3 regions of the Exiguobacterium sp. SH1S21 genome follow, and region 1 is predicted to be linked to each of the others. Evidence: predicted binding sites of a transcription regulator. Region 1 holds the regulator's gene; each other region holds the start of a gene.
What was found. Region 1 encodes Rex, which represses fermentation and respiration genes when NADH is low (regulators of the CRP and FNR family bind a similar motif). Its sites were predicted from a motif close to TTGTGAAATATTTCACAA; they were not measured.
Positions count from the first base shown of each region.

Region 1 (6,389 bases):
ATTGATAGTTCAACAATGAATCCGATGAATTCGATTGATACAAGTTTTTCGTCACGCTGACAAACACCGGCGTGTTCGGTGCCGTCTTCCCGCTGATTGGGCCTAAGACACCGGTTGGCGGGTCGAGCGTGAGCGGCACATATTTCGATGCCCATAAGTCTAACCGTCGCTCAAAATCGTTCCACTTAAAAATCATGTCATACGATTCATTCGTCTGTAGCGTCAGTTTCCCTTGCTCCCAAACGAATGGATCGTCTTGATAGGCTAAACGTGCAGTCAGCTCAGTCCATGGAATCGGTAAGGCTGTTCCATCGACGAGTGTCGCCGTTCCGCTGACCTCATAGGGACGACCTACCTCATAGCGAGTCGTCGTTTTCGGAACATTAATATTCAATTGCCATGGCGCTTTCCATAAAGACTCCGGTGTGTAGACCTCCGTCTTCTTCATGCCAAAAACGTACCAAGGACCGTGTTGTCGAATGTCAGCGTCATCAATTGGTGCCTCTTTCCACTCATTCGTGCTGACGTTATAACTGACATAGAATGTCGTATACATTTCTCGCGTCATAAAGTAGTAGGTGCCGTCTTTCCACGTAAGATTACTTACGTCTGGCGCATCTTTCTCAATCCATCGTTTCGTCGCCAAATCGAAAATAAACATGTGCTCCGAGTCATCGCTTTTGATTACGAACCATTGATTCGCTTCTTTGATGTGACGGGCCCACTTCACCTGTCCTGAATAGGAACTGATTGTCTCAAGCACTTCTCCTGTAACCGTCCGCTTCGTCACTTGACCGCCGGCGAACGCGAGGACGTTCCCATCGTCGAGCAAACTGTATACCTGACCACTGCCTTTCGTGAGTGATCCGCGAATATCACCTGACATCGATGTGATGATATACTTTTCGTCATCAGCCCATAACATCATTCCTGTTGTTACATTCGTTGAGACGAGTCGATTCTCACTTCCTGCTTCGATTGGGAATGTCGTCGCTACATTCGTACGTATATCCCACATCACCCACTCCGGCCACCCTTTTAACATAAATCGGCCGTCCCCGATCGCATAAATATTATAAGCAGCAGACACTCGAATCGGTAATGTATAGACTTCACCGGTCTTCACATGTACGAGCGTCTCAGGATCTCCCGAGCGCCACACATATTCACTATTTCCTACCACTTCTCCCGCCGGAATAATTTCAGGCTTGGCATAACTATCTGCCCGAACATCTAATCCGGGCGCCGCCACCATGACGAGCACAACGAGTATGCTCCATAACCATTTGTTCATCGTTCTCCTCATTTCTGTTTATGAATACATAACTTTCAAAAATAATCCATTTTTGATTTAACATTACTAATTTTAAGTTGTTTTTTCAAAATTGAATAGCCCTAAATTTTAAAAAAAGAACACTCCGTCTCATGACGTAGTGTTCATTTCTCATTCATTTGTTTCATCAAATCCATCTGTTCTTTCACTTGCGCTTCTTTCTCACGTCGGAGCACACCGCGATACGTCACGCGCGAGATCGATAAGCTGATCTCATATAGGAAGAAGAGCGGCAGCGACACCATGAGGTGCGACGTCAAATCCGGCGGCGTGATGAATGCCGCGATGACGAACAAGGCGAAGTAAGCGTACTTCCGAATTTTCGAGAGGAAGTACGGTGTCACGACACCGATGCGTGTCAAGAACATCGTCACGACCGGAAGTTGGAACAACAGCCCGAACGGGATCGTCAGCTGCAACAGGAACGTGAAATAGTTCGTCGCTCCGATGATCTGTGTCAGACCGAGGTCTTGCCCGAGGTCCGTCGAGATATCGAGGACGAGCGGGAACAACCAATAGTAGGCGAATGCGAGACCGATGAGGAACAAGATAAAGATGACCGGGATATAGGCGAGCGTCCATTTTCGTTCATTCGGATGCAGACCAGGTGCGACGAACGCCCACAGTTGATACAGTAGAAATGGACCCGATGCGACGAGCCCGATGACGAGCGCCAAGTTCAAGTAGATCATGAGCGGGTCCGCGACCCCAAAGGCGTTCAGCTCGAGCCCTCGTTCGACGAGGTCCGCCTGCAGATAGGCGAGCACGTACTTGACACTCGGCAAAGCGATCAGAAAGAAGGCAAAGACGACAAATGCCGACAGCATCAGTCGTCTCCGCAGCTCTGTCAAGTGATCGGACAGTGCCCGTTCTTGATCAGGTTGATGGCTCATGGCTTACTGCTCTTTCTTCTCAATTTCTTTCTTGTCGGTCTCGTCGTGCTCTTTCATCATACCGTTCGTGGCATTTTTGAACTCACGGAGCGTCTGCCCTGCTGCCCGGCCGAACTCTGGCAATTTCTTCGGCCCGAAGAGGATGAGCGCGATGATGGCGATGACGAAAATACTGACGCCACCTGGCATACCGACGACGAGTGATGATTGTAGAAATTCCATTATTGATGGACCCCCTCAGCGGATGGATAGTGTTGCATAAAGTAAATGAGCGACTGGAGTTCGATCGACAAGTCGATATGATGGACGCGGACCGTGTCCGGTACAGTCAATCGTGCCGGCGTGAAGTTCAAGATTCCTCGAACGCCATAGCGGACCAAATCATCGGCGACCGGTTGCGCGTAAGCGGACGGGACCGTGAGGATGGCGACATCGATCTTGTTTTGCTTCATGATCTGTTCCATCTCATCGACGTGATGAATCGGGACACCTGACATCGTCGTGCCGACTTTTGTCTCGTCTGCGTCGAACCCGACGACGATATGTGTGTTATTGTTTTTAAGGAAGTTATAGTTGACGAACGCTGTCCCGAGATGACCGACCCCGACCAAGGCGACGTTCGTGATCTCGTCTTGATTCAGCGTCTTACGGAAAAATTCTAACAGATACTGTACGTTATAGCCATATCCCTTTTTACCGAGCGCACCGAAGTATGAGAAGTCACGGCGAATCGTTGCCGAATCGACCTTGACCGCCTCGCTCAGTTCAGCAGAAGAGACACGCTGTTTCCCTGACGAATGTAGGCTTTGGATAAACCGATAGTATAGTGGCAACCGTTTGGCTGTCGCTTGCGGAATCTTTGGTTCGTTTTGACTCAACGGAAAGAGCCTCCTTTTTACGACGCGTTTCAAACGAATCTGATTTCATACACCTTGATTGTAAACGAATTCACATAAGCACTCAATGAATATACCTGAAAAGGGGAAGAAATAAAGTATACTAAACAGAGAGAAAGGGGTTTTTTCACTTGATCCTACTGCAAGTCAACAACTTATCCAAATCGTTCGGCGTCGAGCCGATTTTAGAGAATGTCAAACTAGAAATCCAAGAAGGCGAACGCGTCGCCCTCGTCGGCCGCAACGGCGCCGGTAAGTCGACGCTGTTAAAAGTCATCGCCGGCGAGTACAACTATGACTCGGGCGACATCATGAAGCCAAAAGACGTGACGATCGGCTACCTCGCCCAAGACTCAGGATTAGAATCGAACGAGACGATGTGGAACGAGATGCTCACCGTCTTCACCGACTTGATCGAACAGGAGAAGACGCTCCGCCAGATGGAGCAAGACATGGGTTCGGAGCGGATCTTGAACGACCCGGCCGCCTACGAGCGTCTGCTCGCGGCGTATGACGAGGAGCAGCACACGTTCAAAGACCGCGGCGGCTATCAGTATGAAGCGACGATCCGCTCGATCTTGCACGGGATGCGGTTTTATCCGGACGACTTCGAACGTCGGATCGATACGCTCTCAGGCGGACAGCGGACACGTCTTGCCTTAGCGAAGATGCTCCTGCAAAGCCCGGACCTGCTCATCTTGGATGAGCCGACGAACCATTTGGACATCGAGACGCTCAGCTGGCTCGAGAAATATTTGAGCGGCTATAAAGGTGCCGTCCTCATCGTCTCCCACGACCGTTACTTCCTCGACCGCGTCGTCTCTGTCGTCTACGAGCTGTCACGCAACCGCAGCCGCCGCTTCGTCGGGAACTATACGAAATTCCTCGAGCAGAAGGCCGCGCTCTACGAGCAAGAGAAGAAACAGTTCGATTCGCAACAAGAAGAGATCGCCAAGATGCAAGACTTCATCCAACGGAACATTGCCCGGGCGACGACGACGAAACGCGCCCAAAGCGTCCGCAAGCGGCTCGAGAAGATCGACCGCATGGACGTGCCGGACGGTGATGAGCGGAGCGCGGTGTTGTCGTTCTCGATCAAACGTCAAAGCGGGAACGATGTGTTGAGCGGCAGCGACCTCGCCATCGGCTACGAAGAACCGATCGCACAACACTTGCGTTTCCAACTGCAGCGCGGCGAGTCGGTCGCCCTCGTCGGCCCGAACGGGGTCGGCAAATCGACGCTCCTCAAAGTGTTGACGAAACAACAACCACCGCTCACCGGTGACATCCGCTACGGTACCGGCGTCGAGATCGGCTACTACGACCAGGAACAACAGAACTTGTCGGACGCGAACCGCGTCATCGATGAGATTTGGAACGACTGGCCGCTCATGCGCGAGCAAGAAGTCCGCAGTCTGCTCGGCCAGTTCTTGTTCAGCGGCGACGACGTCATGAAACGCGTCCAAGAACTATCCGGCGGCGAACGGGCCCGGCTGACGCTCGCCAAGCTCAAGCTCGAGCAACCGAACTTGCTCGTCTTGGATGAGCCGACGAACCACTTGGACCTCGACTCGAAGATGATCCTCGAGAACGCGCTCGTCGACTATCCTGGGACGATCCTGTTCGTCTCCCACGACCGTTACTTCATCGACCGGCTCGCGACGCGTGTCTTAGAGATCACGCCGAACGGCATCGATGAGTACCTCGGCGACTACTCGTATTACGTCGAGAAGAAAGAAGAGCTCGAGGACCTTGCCCGGCTCGCCCGCGAGGAGACGAAACAAGTCGTCGTCAAGAAGCAGCGCGCCGACAAGGAACAGCAGCGCGAAGAACGCCGGTTGAAACAGCGGGTCGAAGAGATCGAGCTGACAATCGAGCGCCACGAAGCGCGGCTTGAAGAAATCGAGCAGCTGTTATGCGAACCGGACGTGTTCAACGACTTCGCCCGCGCCCAAGAACTGTCGACCGAGTCCGATGCGACGAAAGAGTCGATCACAGAACTGTTCGCAGAATGGGAGGAACTCCATTCATGATGCGTTCCCGTGCCATGCGGATCGATTGGATGCATGCGTTCCTGACCGGGTTCGTCTACATCGTGCCGAGTGGGACCGAGTATATCTCGGAACTCATCCGCGGCGAGGCGACGAACGTCCCGATCATTTTGTTTTACTTCCTGCCGATCGTCGTCGGGTTCATCATCCAAACATGGTCCGGTATCGTCATCAGCCTGTTCAGCGGCTTGCTTATGAGCACGTTGTTCATCCGGCTCGTCATTTGGCCGGTCGATGTCACGGTGCATAGCTTCTATACGCCCGGCTCGGTCTGGGGCCACTTCTATCAAGAGACGCTGTTCATGTGGGTGCTCGCCTTGGTCGTCTTCATCGTGAGCCGTATTAACACATGGTATCGAGAGAACTATCGTTAACCCAAAATACACCATATAAATAGACCGCTCCTCTTTATAAGGATACGGTCTATTGTTATGTCTATTTTCTACTAAAGATATTATGGTTTTAACTAAAAGCTATAACTTTTTTATCTTATTCATTTTGATAACTATGTAGAGGTTTAATAATATACTCTTCCCCAAGATCAATTACATTAAGGGTAAGATTTTTTGTCAATTCTTCAATTTCTTCTGGTTCGAGTGAAGTACCTACAATCGTTTGTACTTTTGTTGTCGATAATACTTCAAATAGCTGCTTCTGACTTTTAACCGCCATTTGTTGTTGTCCTGGTTCATCAAACACTATAAATCCGGGATGATTTCCATTGAAGTTTTGACTCGTTTTATACATAGCAAGCATGTAAGACCAAATCAAACGAATATTATCACTTGCTGAAGAACCAAATTTGATATCAAATCCACTAACGGTAGGAGTATATTTATCAAGAGAAATTCTAATTTCATTCGTGTTAATACTAGAAAAGCTAAAGGTTTCAAGCAAATTCAAGAATTCTTTCTCAAAGTTATCTATCTTTTTATTGTCTAAACTGGAGAAATAATTTTTAGGTAAAGATTTTTTTCTAAACAAGTAATCTTCCCATTCTATTTTGATAGATTCAAACCTCTGTTCTATTTTTTCAAATGATTCGTTAGCTTTTAAAAGTGTCTTTAGAAGAATCTTCAATTCTACTAATTTTTCCAATTCCCTTTTTGTAGGTAACTGAGGATTTTCGTTCAATTCCTCTTTGTATAATCTCAACTCTCTCCTTGCATTATCAAGGTGTTCGGCAATTGCAGCATATTTAGAGTATTTATTTTTT
Region 1 covers NZ_SJUY01000009.1:90,167-96,555, forward strand. The annotation lists gene EVJ24_RS12610 (hypothetical protein) at 1-1,294, opposite strand, end outside; gene tatC (twin-arginine translocase subunit TatC) at 1,438-2,226, opposite strand; gene EVJ24_RS12620 (twin-arginine translocase TatA/TatE family subunit) at 2,230-2,448, opposite strand; gene EVJ24_RS12625 (redox-sensing transcriptional repressor Rex) at 2,448-3,104, opposite strand; gene EVJ24_RS12630 (ABC-F family ATP-binding cassette domain-containing protein) at 3,254-5,155, shown strand; gene EVJ24_RS12635 (hypothetical protein) at 5,152-5,547, shown strand; gene EVJ24_RS12640 (hypothetical protein) at 5,663-6,389, opposite strand, start outside.

Region 2 (6,389 bases), on a different contig from region 1:
ACGAGACGAGCGCGACGAACGTTCCGAACCATTTGCTGACCCGGATCAAATCTTTGTCCGAGGCATCGGGTTTGAACTTCGGTTTATAAATGTCGAGCACGAACAGTGTGGCGATACTGTTCAGCAATGAGTTGAACGAACTGAACACCGCGCCGAGCAAGACGGCGAGGAAGAAGCCCATGAGCCACGTCGGTAACAAGTCGGCGATCAAACTCGGATAGGCGAGGTCTGCCTTGTCCATGTTCGTGCCGTATAAGTGAAACGCGATGATGCCTGGAAGCAGCATAAAGATCGGAACGAGCAACTTCAAATAACCGGTGAAGAGGACACCTTTTTGTCCTTCGGCGAGGTTTTTAGCCCCAAGAGCCCGTTGAATGACATATTGATTCAATGCCCAGTAGAACAAGTTCGCAAAAATCATTCCGGTGAAGATGGATAGGAATGGCACCGAGTCGTTCGATGACCCGATCGCGTTCAACTTTTCAGGGTTCGACGTCGCGATCGTCTTCATCCCTTCGACGACGCTGCCGTCGCCGAGTGCGATAAAGCCGAGCGTCGGGACGAGGAAGCCGATGATGATGAGCCCGATGCCGTTGAGTGTATCCGACACTGCGACGGCGCGGAGGCCGCCGAAAATGGCGTAGATAGCGCCGATGATACCGATGAACCAAATGACGAGCCAAAGTGACTGTTCAAAGCTGATCCCGAGCAGTTCGGGCACGTCGAAGAGCTGAAGGACCGCGAGTCCGCCGGAATAGAGCATCGACGGAATCGTGACGCACATGTAACCGAACAAGAACAAGAGGACGGTCAAGCGCCGGACGTCCTCGTCATAGCGTTGACTTAAAAACTCAGGGATCGTCGTGATCCCGATGCCGAGAAAGCGTGGCAGTAGGAATAGTGCCATGATGATGGCGGCAATCCCAGCCGTCACTTCCCATGCCATCGCCGACATGTTGCCGGCGAACGACTGCCCGTTCAAGCCGATCAACTGCTCGGCCGATAAGTTTGTGAGCAGGAGCGACCCGGCGATGAAGAGACCGGTCAGCCCGCGACCAGCCAAGAAGTAATCATCGGCGCTGTCGACTTTTCCTTTTGTCAGGCGATAGGATACGTAAGCGACGAGTCCCATGAATAAGGCTCCGGTCACTAATATGTATATAACTTGTTGAATCGTCACTATTTATCCCTCCTTGTATTACTTCTTATCTATAAGTACTTTTCGTAATTACCCGCCTGGCATGAGAATTATTTCCCATCATCGCTTTTGTAAACAAACCGTAACAAAGCTCACACGAAAAAAGACACCTGAAACGTCAGGTGTCAGAAAAAGCGAAGCAATGAAGTGGCGACAGTGAAGTAGATGATCAACCCGAGATTGTCCACGACCGTCGTGATGAATGGACCCGAGGCCACGGCTGGATCGAGTTTCAGGCGGTTGATCAAGAGCGGGACGAGTGTACCGACAATCGTGGCAACGCTCAGTGAGGCGAAAATCGACAAGCCGACGATCATGCCGATCAAGGCGCTATCGTACAGGACCGTGATGACCCCGAAAATAACGACCATACAGGCGAGTCCAAGCAGGACACCGGTTCCGAACTCCCGCCGAATCATCTTGGCGACATTTTTCCGATTGATCGTGCCGAGCGCAATCGAACGTACGGCGACGACGAGCGACTGGGTGGCGGCGTTTCCGGCCGATCCCATGACGAGTGGCATGAAGACGGCGAGCAAAACGATCGTCTCGAGCGTATCTTCAAATCCGCCGATCGTCGATGCGGTGATCATCCCGAGGAACATGAGGCTGATAATCCAAGGGGCACGTTTTTTCGCTGCCTCGACCGGGCCCATGTTGATGTCAGATGAGCCTTTCGTCGCGGACAGCTCTTCAAAGTCTTCGGTCGTCTCGCGTTCGATGACGTCCATGACGTCGTCGACGGTGATGATGCCGAGCAGGTGATCATCGCTATCGATGACCGGGAGCGCGAGCAAGTCATACTTTTGGACGGTTCGGGCCAAGTCTTCTTGATCGGCCATGACGTGGGCCGAAACGACCCGCCGCCCCATGATGTCAGCGATGAGATGGTCGAGTGGGGAGACGATCAAATCACGGAGCGACACAACGCCGACGAGACGTCGGTCTACATCGATTACATATAAATAGTAAATCGTTTCAGCTTCAGGACCGAGGTCACGCAACTCTTCGAGTGTCGCCCCGATCGTTTTGTCGGCCTGTAGCACGATGAACTCGGTCGTCATGATGGCGCCGGCCGTATCGTCCGGATAGCGCATCAAGTCTTTGACCTCGGTCGCCTCGGTCTCGTCCATCTGTTCGAATAGTTCGTTCATGAAATCGTCCGGAAGTTCGGTCATGAGGTCGGCGGCATTATCCGAGAACATATCGTTCAAGACGCTGACCGCATACGGACGTGGCATTTCTTGGATGAACTGCTGTTGTTCATCGAGCTCTAATTTTTCAAATAAATCGGTGTACTCTTCAGGTGATAAAGCGCTGTATACAAACGCTCGATCGGGTTGGTTAAGTTCGATGAAGAGATCAGCCTGTTCACCCGGGTGAAGTGTTAAAAACACGTCGCGGAAATCGACCGGATCCCCTTTTTGGATGAGCGCTGTCACTTGGGCTTCATGACGTGCGCGTTCTGTACGTTCGATGGCCATCGACTCACTTCCTTTTCTAAAGTCATTTTTCGTATCCTGTCGTTATCGTACCTTAATTTGAAAAGAAAAAATAATGGATTTTATTCACAGTTCATACATCGTGTATACATCATAACCGTCGCCCTCTCTTTGTTCATCGATTCACAATCGTTTGTTCATTCAGTTTGACTCATATTGTATCCATTTTTTTGTGGAATCGACCACAATCAGAACGTCGGAATTACCCGCCTCGGAATCGGGTAAGTTGATAATGTAAGGGTAGAAACACACCCGAATCACTAGGAGGAAGCGAGATGATATCGATGACGGATCAATTGACCGCACGGGATACGACGCTGAAACATCCGATTCACGTGTATTCAGAAATTGGTGAACTAAAGACTGTACTATTGAAGCGTCCAGGACGCGAACTTGAGAATTTGACGCCGGAGTATTTGGAACGACTCTTATTCGACGACATTCCACATTTGCCGGTCATTCAAAAAGAGCACGACTACTTTGCGAGCGTGCTGCAAAACCGGGGCGTCGAGGTGCTCTATTTAGAAAACTTGATGGCAGAGACGTTATCGCTGCCTGGCGTACGTGAACGATTCGTCGCCGACATTCTTTCGGAATCAAAATCAAATATTAACGGATCATACGAAACGCTCAAAGAGTATTTACTCGCTTATGATAACGAACAGTTGATCGAGACGGTCATGGCCGGCATCCGTAAAACCGAGATCAAGCGCGAAAAGCGCCGTCATCTGCACGAGATGATCGAGGACACGTATCCGTTCTTTCTCGACCCGATGCCGAACCTGTACTTTACGCGCGACCCGGCCGCGGCGATTGGGAACGGCTTGTCGATCAATCGCATGAAAGAACCGGCGCGTCGCCGCGAATCACTGTTCACACAATATATTATGAGATATCATCCGCGCTTTGCGAAGCACGACATCCCGATCTGGTCGGATCGTGATTACCGGTTCGCGATGGAAGGCGGGGACGAACTCGTCCTATCAAAAGAAGTCGTCGCCATCGGGATATCGGAACGGACGACCGCCCAAGGAATCGAGCGTGTCGCCCTCAACTTGCTCGCGAACGGAGGCACGTTCAAGAAAGTCATCGCCATCGAGATTCCGAAGTCGCGTGCGTTCATGCACCTTGATACCGTCTTCACGATGGTCGATCACGATAAGTTCACGATCCATCCGTTCATCCAAGGACCGGGCGGTAAGATGAACATCTTCGAACTGACGTTGAACGCAGAAGGTGAGCTACACATCACGCAACACAATGATTTGTTGAAAGTGTTGAAATCGGCTCTCGGTCTAGAGGAAATCGTGTTGATCCCATGTGGTGGTGGCGACCCAATCGCTGCGGCGCGCGAACAATGGAACGATGGGTCGAACACGCTCGCAATCGCCCCGGGTGTAGTCGTTACGTATGACCGGAACTACGTTTCGAACGAGCTGCTCCGTTCAGAAGGGGTCGAAGTCATCGAAATCATGTCGAGTGAGTTATCACGAGGCCGTGGAGGCCCACGTTGTATGAGTTGTCCGATTATCCGTGAAGATATTTAACGAGGAGGAGAAACACATGTCCACAACGTTCAACTTTGATTTGAAAGGTCGTCATTTCTTATCGCTTAACGAGTTTTCGCGGGACGAACTGAACTACTTGATCGACTTATCAGCAGCGTTCAAACGTCAAAAGAAACAAGGGATTCCCCACCGGATTTGTGAAGGCAAGAACGTGGCGCTCTTGTTTGAAAAACCGTCGACACGGACGCGCTGTGCGTTCACCGTTGCGGCAATTGACCTCGGTATGCATCCTGAATACCTCGGGAAATCGGATATTCAGTTCGGGAAAAAAGAATCGGTCCGTGATACGGCGATCGTGCTTGGACGCATGTTCGACGGCATCCAATTCCGTGGCTTCGCTCACGAAACGGTGGAAGGTCTTGCACGGGATGGCGGGGTCCCAGTTTGGAACGGTTTGACGGACTTGTATCATCCGACGCAAATTTTGGCCGACTTCTTGACCGTCAAAGAACAAAAAGGTGATTTGGAAGGCATTCGTTTCGTCTACGTTGGAGATGGACGCAACAATATGGGCAATACGCTGTTGATCGGTGGTGCGAAAGTCGGTATGGACATGCGAATCTGTGCACCGAAATCGCTCTGGCCGTCTGACGAGGTCGTCGATTACGCGCGTTCGGTCGCGGCTGAAACAGGGGCACGCATCACCTTGACGGAGAGTATCGACGAAGCTGTCGCTGATGCGGACGTCATCTATACCGATGTGTGGGTATCGATGGGCGAAGAAGCCGAGTTCGAAGAACGGATCAAGCTTCTTCATCCGTACCAAGTGAATATGGACATGGTCGAGAAGACCGGAAATAAAGATGTCATGTTTCTGCATTGCCTGCCGGCGTTCCACGATTTAGAGACCGAGGTCGGGCGAGCGATTCATGAACAATATGGACTGAAAGAGATGGAAGTGACCGACGAGGTGTTCCGCAGCCGCCATTCATACGTGTTCGATCAGGCGGAAAATCGGATGCACACGATCAAAGCCGTCATGGCGGCGACACTCACCGATACGTTTGAATGGCTCGAACGCTGACGAACGAGGAGGCATGTCCTCCTCATTCGTACTAAACGGAAGGGATGAGTTATATGTCTACTAAATTAGATCATGACTCAAGTGGTTCGGCTGGTGCAAGTCCTGGCAAAAAAGATCAACGGTTAGGTCTTGGTGCACTGACAGCCCTCGTCGTCGGTTCGATGATTGGAGGGGGCGCCTTCAACTTGGCGGCCGATTTGGCCCAAGGCGCGAACGCCGGAGCCATTTTGATCGGGTGGGTCATCACCGGTATCGGGATTATCACGCTCGGTCTCAGTTTTCAGAACTTGACGATGCGTCGCCCTGACCTAGACGGCGGGGTATACAGTTACGCTCGCGCCGGCTTTGGCCAGTTCGTCGGCTTCAACTCGGCGTGGGGCTATTGGTTATCCGCTTGGCTCGGTAACGTCGCCTACGCCACACTATTGTTCAGCTCGGTCGGTTACTTTTTCCCGATTTTTGAAGGTGGTCAAAACATCGCCTCGATTATCGGCGCCTCCATCATGCTCTGGCTCGTACACTCGTTGATTTTACGAGGTATCCACGAAGCATCGATGATCAACATCATCACGACGATTGCGAAACTCGTTCCGATTTTTGCCTTTATCACCATCACCTTGTTCTTCTTCAATATCGATAACTTCACGTTCGACTTTTGGGGCCAAGGCGGCTTCTCGTGGGGCAGTGTGAGAGACCAAGTCGTGTCGACGATGCTCGTCACGCTTTGGGTATTCATCGGTGTCGAAGGGGCGGTCGTCTTGTCGGGCCGGGCCCGTAAGCGCTCGGACGTCGGGAAAGCGACCGTCATCGGCTTACTCGGCACGCTCGTTATTTACTTGCTCATCTCGATCATGTCACTCGGATTGCTGAACCCTGAGAGCGTGGCGAACGCTTCGCAACCGGCGATGGCGTACTTGCTCGAATCGGCTGTCGGACCGTGGGGCGCGATGCTGATCAACGGGGGCCTCGTCATCTCGGTACTCGGTGCTTGGCTTGGATGGACGTTGCTTGCGGCGGAAATTCCATTTGTCGCCGGTAAAGACGGTGTCTTCCCGAAATGGTTCACGAAAGAGAATAAAAATAACGCACCGGCCAAT
Region 2 covers NZ_SJUY01000001.1:575,118-581,506, reverse strand. The annotation lists gene EVJ24_RS02825 (solute:sodium symporter family transporter) at 1-1,180, opposite strand, end outside; gene mgtE (magnesium transporter) at 1,324-2,682, opposite strand; gene arcA (arginine deiminase) at 3,018-4,247, shown strand; gene argF (ornithine carbamoyltransferase) at 4,264-5,292, shown strand; gene arcD (arginine-ornithine antiporter) at 5,346-6,389, shown strand, end outside.
Region 2: arcA (arginine deiminase) is a predicted target of Rex. The motif match lies at 2,812-2,829, and genes of this name have one in related genera.

Region 3 (6,389 bases), on a different contig from region 1:
CCACATTTTCGTTCCGCGCTCGGATAAGTGTTCAGCAAGCGCGAGCGTGTTGGCGTTGCTCCGTCCTGTCAGTTTCTTGCACATGTCGTCATCGATGTGTTTAATATCGAGCAAGACGAGGTCGGTGTGGTCTAAGATGGCGTCAAGGTTAGGGGGACGGAGTGCACCCGACGTATCGAGCGTCGTGTGGAGCCCGTGTTTTTTCGCTTCACGCAACAGCGCTTCTAAAAACTCTGGCTGCGCGAGCGGATCGCCCCCTGAAATTGTAATGCCGCCTTTTGATGCTTCCATGAACGGACGATAGCTGAGCGCTTCTTGAATGACGTCCTCGGCCGAACGATGGTTATTCTTTTTAAAATCCCACGTATCAGCGTTGTGGCAATACAAGCAGCGAAGCGCACAACCTTGCAAAAAGACGATAAAACGAATTCCCGGGCCGTCAACGGTTCCAAACGATTCGACCGAGTGTACATATCCCATTGTCATCGAGATGACCTCCTAACGAATGAGCGGCCTTCAAGCGAAGGCCGCCAAGCCTTTACTTATAATGAACCGTGGAACGTCCGGTTGATGACGTCGATCTGTTGCTCGCGTGTCAACTTGATGAAGTTGACGGCGTAACCTGATACGCGGATCGTGAGCTGCGGATACTCTTCTGGATGTTCCATGGCGTCGAGCAACGTCTCACGGTTGAAGACGTTGACGTTCAAGTGGTGACCTTTGTGCTCGCCACCCATATAGCCGTCAAGAAGTGCCGCCAAGTTAAGTTCACGTGCGACGTCTTCTTTACCGAGTGCTTTCGGTACGATCGAGAACGTGTATGAGATACCGTCTTGCGCGTGTTCGAACGGAAGTTTAGCGACTGACGAGAGCGACGCTGCCGCTCCTTTCGTATCGCGGCCGTGCATCGGGTTCGCACCCGGTGCGAACGGCTCACCAGCACGACGGCCGTCCGGCGTATTCCCTGTTTTCTTGCCGTAGACGACGTTCGACGTGATCGTCAAGACCGACTGCGTATGAAGCGCGTCGCGGTACGTTTTGTGTTTCCGGACTTTTTCCATGAACGATTCTACGAGTTCGACAGCGATCGCGTCGACACGGTCATCGTTGTTTCCGAATTTCGGGAAGTCGCCTTCTGTTTCAAAGTCGACGGCGATGCCGAATTCATTCCGGACCGGTTTGACCGTCGCATATTTGATTGCTGACAAGCTGTCGGCCGTCACCGAAAGGCCAGCGATACCACAAGCCATCGTCCGTAAGATTTCAGGGTCGTGGAGCGCCATTTCAATCCGTTCGTACGCGTATTTATCGTGCATGAAGTGAATGACGTTGAGTGTGTTGACGTAAAGCTCCGCGAGCCAGTCGAGCGTCCGGTCGAAGTCAGCGTACACTTTATCGTACGTGAGGACGTCTTCTGTGTTCATGTCCCAAGCCGGAGCAATTTGATCGCCGCTCTTCTCATCGCGTCCACCGTTCATGCTGTAGAGGAGTGCTTTCGCCATATTGGCACGGGCACCGAAGAACTGCATCTGTTTGCCGATCTTCATCGGTGACACACAGCAGGCGATGCCGTAATCGTCACCAAACTCTGGAAGCATGAGATCGTCGTTCTCGTATTGGATCGCCGACGTCTCAATCGACATCTTCGCGCAATATTGTTTGAATCCTTCCGGTAATTTCGTCGACCAAAGTACCGTCAAGTTCGGTTCTGGTGCCGGGCCGAGGTTTGTGAGCGAGTGAAGGAAACGGAACGAGCTCTTCGTGACGTTCGAACGGCCATCCTCACTCATCCCACCGATTGATTCCGTGACCCACGTTGGATCTCCAGAGAACAATTCGTTATAGTCAGGCGTCCGCAAGAATTTGACGATGCGGAGTTTCATGATGAAGTGATCGACGATTTCTTGGACGTCTGACTCTGTCAAACGGCCCGCCGCCATGTCACGCTCAGCGTACACGTCAAGGAATGTCGATACGCGTCCGAGAGACATCGCCGCACCGTTTTGTTCTTTGACAGCTGCAAGGTAAGCGAGATATACCCATTGATAGGCTTCTTGCGTCGTTTCAGCCGGGCGACCGAGGTCGAATCCGTAAGCAGCGCCGAGTTGTTTCAATTCTTGAAGGGCACGAAGCTGTTCAGACATCTCTTCCCGCGTCCGAATGTCTGCTTCCGAGAGGAAACCGCCATTGTTCGCCAAATCTTTTTTACGCTCGGCAATCAAGAAGTCTAAACCGTACAAGGCAACGCGACGGTAGTCACCGATGATCCGGCCACGTCCGTATGCGTCTGGGAGACCTGTGATGATCCCTGACTTACGTGCTGCCCGCATCTCTGGTGTGTAGGCATCGAAAACACCTTGGTTGTGTGTTTTACGAATGTCTGAATAGATTTTTGTGATTTCAGGATTTGGTTCGAAGCCGTATGACTCGAGCGCGGCGTCGACCATGCGAATGCCGCCGTTCGGATGAATCGAGCGTTTGAACGGTTCGTCCGTTTGGACACCGACGACTTTTTCAAGGTCTTTATTTAAGTACCCAGGTCCGTGTGAGATGATTGTCGACGGCGTGTTTTGATCGACGTCCCAAACGCCCCCGCGTTCCCGTTCTTCTTTCGTCAATTCCATCACTTGTCCCCAAAGACGATTCGTCGCCTCTGTCGGTCCGACTAAGAAACGGTCATCCCCTGTATACTCGTGGCGGTTCAAGCGGATAAATTCACCGACATTCACTTCGTTCGTCCACTGCCCAGGAACAAATCCTGACCAGGCTGATTTAATTTCAGTTGCCATTATGGTCACTCCTCATAGTTGAGATAACTGCCTGATTCCTTATAATATGAGTGTACGTGAAAACGTGAACAATATGTTTTACATTCTTGTGAAAGTTGTAACAATCTCATGAACATTGGTGTTATGCCGTTTTTGTAAGCGCTATTTTATCTGTTATAGTCATTTTTTAACTTACATAGAAACAGACGAATCCCTATCCGTTAACGTTCTTGTGAATCCTGTATTATTTTTAAGGAGTTGTGAAAAATCATACAGTTTTTGTAGTGACTTAACTCACAGGTTCGGGATAGAACTTGAATTTTTGCCTTATATCGAGCACAATGGAAGCAGAACATTGTAGAAGAGGAAGGGGTTCTTCCCATGACGTATGAACCATTAACAGCCGAGCATAACTTAAAAGCCGGTGACCGCATCTCCCTTAAAGTCGAAGAGGCTGGAGACAAGCGCGACGGATTTATCACAGAATTTGAAGAAAAAGGCTTTTGGATTCGCTTTGATGACGATATCGAGAATGAAGATTTCATTGATTTCCGTGACCATTTAATGGTCGCACTCGTGTCACGCCCAATCGACGTCGCGACGACGTATCCAGAACTAAACGCCTATGCAAAATTGCTCAAAGAATTGGAATACCGCGTGTATCAAGGCTTCACGGTCGAAGGTGTCGAAGCCTCGCCTGAGCACATCGACGTGCACATCAAACTCGTCGAGGACGGACAAGTGTACACACAGACGCTCCGTTCATCAATTGACCAAGACACGGAACATGTTCGCTATATTTGAACCAGGGAGCGCTTATGCTTCCTTTGTTTTTGCCCAACGATAAGGAGAACTGATATGAACTTTACAAAACCATTCATTAACGAAGCCTGGAAACGCCTTGGCTTTAACGAACCGATGCCGGTCCAAGCGGAAGCGTTCCCGCCCCTTTTAGAAGGAAAAGACGTCACGATCGAAGCACCGACAGGAACAGGTAAGACACTCGCTTATCTTTTACCCGCTATTGAAAAAATCGATGCCTCGAACGATCGCATCCAAGTCGTCATCGTCGCACCAACGCGCGAACTCGTCATGCAGATCCAAACGGTGGCGCAACGTTTCACCGAAAAAGGTGACGTTCGGATCGCCTCGTTCATCGGTGGCGTCGAACTGAAGCGCCAAATCGATCGCTTGAAGAAAAAACCGCATTTGATCGTCGGGACACCAGGACGTCTCGTTGAATTGATCGAGAAGAAAAAACTTAAACTGCACGAAACGCATACGATTGTGCTCGATGAAGCCGATCAAATCATCGACAGCGGATTGACGGAAGCGGCTGAGCGCATCATCAACCATACGGCGCACGAGCATCAAATCTCACTCGTTTCGGCGACGTTGACGGATACGCTCCAAGCCTGGGCTGCCCCGTTCTTGAAAGAACCGGTTCACGTGAAGGTCGAACGGACTGTCAGTGCTCAAGTGACGTACGGCTATATGTTGACGACACGTCGCTATAAGCCAGAATTGCTTCGTCGCCTATCACACGTCGACGGTGTCAAAGTGCTCGCCTTCATCAACAACCGCTCGTTCTTACCGCCGCTCAAAGGTGAGCTCGATAAGATGAAAGTGAACTACCGTATGCTCGATAGCTTGAAAGGGAAACGTGCCCGCGTCGAGACGCTCCGCGAATTCCGTAAAGGCGAATATCCGCTCCTCATCACGACGGGTCTCGCAGCGCGCGGACTCGACATCGATGAAGTGACGCACGTCGTCCATTTCGATTTACCTGAATCGACCGATGACTTCATCCACCGCTCAGGACGGACCGCTCGCGGTAACGCGGCCGGTACGGTCCTGTCGATCGTGACTCCGGAAGATTTGACGCACTTAAAATCGTTCGCCCGCCAGCTCGGTGTCGAATTGAAAGAGCTTGAGATTTACCGTGGCGAAGTCATCGAGAAACGGATCGAAGACAAACCGCCGGTCGTCAAACGTCCTGCAGACAAGCGAGGACCACGGCGATGAAAAAAGACCGGAAAGTAATTCCCTTCCCTTTGCTCGTCGAAGAGTCCGAATTGCTGGCCGAACTGAAAAAGTTATACGAGCAAGCGGCACTCGCACGCAGCACGCAATGGACGAACTACATCCAAGAGATCGCTTCGGAAGGCACGTGGCACTTGAAAGACGCCGAACTGTTCCGTGATTTGTTCATCGATTGGGCCGTCTTCTTTGAGACGGATGAGGACGGGATGACACCGCACGGCCGCTATTTGGCGGACCATAAAGCCGATATGTCACCCGCCCTTTATCACGCCTTGCGTGGTCTCGCCGTCCCCCGGTGCTCTGTGTTTGAAGTGACCGAAGACGGCTTACGTGATTGGGAGACGAAAGAGACGTACAAGGTAATGCTTCCGGAAGTACGCGAACCAGGCGACGTCATGCTCGGCAAGCTGCTCGACATCCGTGGCAGCTGGCGCTTCGGGTCGGCCTTCCTCGCACTTCCAGCGAAGATGGCTGGCAACGTAGCGGACCTGTACATCGACTTTACGGATGAGGTCGGTCCAGGTGCATTCCTCGATCAATTCCCTGAGTTTTGTGCGGAACTGATCGATATGTTGCTTGATTTAGAAGAAGGGGTCATCATCCCGAAGCCAACGAAATAACCGAGAGGCAGCCGCCTCTCGGTTTATTTGTTATTCCACATAATACTCCGTATTGGATAACAATGCTTTCGCCTCATCGTTCGTCGCTTTCACGACGGCGCTCGCTATGGATTTTCCATCTTCATATACATCGATGACGGCGCCCTCTTTTATCGGACGGGCATGATACAGTCGGTCTCCGACGTATGAAGTCGTGCCGACCGAACCATCGATGACTTGACGCGTCGATGATTTACCCGTTTTCAAGTCGACGACGAGTTCAGTCCCCTCTTCTTGCAAAGCAATCAATCGATCTTCGTAAACGGTCGCATTCCACATGTCACCGTCCGGCGTCAATTCGACCACTTGCTTCGTTTCCACGTCATACGCATAAATCCCGATTTTTTCTTGCTCACTCCAATACGTTTCTCCACCTTCTGTAACCGATGTCTGTTCGGTCACACTGACCGGGATGAACCGATTGTCCGCGTCAATCGTCATCACATACGGTCTGAACGCCCAAGAAGTTCCTGTCACGGACGAAATCCCCTCATCTTTCAACCCCAAGCTTTCAATCATGATTTGTTTGGCGTCCTCATCGAACCTAGCGATTTTCGTTTCTGCATTTTCCCCGTAACCGTCGCGATAAATGACATGGACGTTTCCTTCACGAACGAACAGGCCGGCCCAAGGACTATCCATGAGTTCAGACGCACCACTAACGTCTGTCCCAAAGAGCTGTTTGGTCACGTCCTGACCGTTCAAGCGAAACACTGCAATCTCTTTATTCCCGTCCTGCCCGACCCCGATATAACCGTCAGGCGTCTGAATCGATTGCACGAAACTTAGGCCTGAGAGTTGGCGATAAAAGTCGCGCACTGACGAGTCGACCTCGTCGTCATACGCTAACGCCTGTTCGATATAATTCAAATCAGTCGTCACCTGACTCTGGTCGGTCGTCACTTCGAACCGTTCTTTC
Region 3 covers NZ_SJUY01000006.1:72,433-78,821, forward strand. The annotation lists gene pflA (pyruvate formate-lyase-activating protein) at 1-486, opposite strand, end outside; gene pflB (formate C-acetyltransferase) at 543-2,789, opposite strand; gene EVJ24_RS09475 (hypothetical protein) at 3,150-3,572, shown strand; gene EVJ24_RS09480 (DEAD/DEAH box helicase) at 3,627-4,793, shown strand; gene EVJ24_RS09485 (hypothetical protein) at 4,823-5,431, shown strand; gene EVJ24_RS09490 (hypothetical protein) at 5,462-6,389, opposite strand, start outside.
Region 3: pflB (formate C-acetyltransferase) is a predicted target of Rex. The motif match lies at 2,876-2,893, and genes of this name have one in related genera.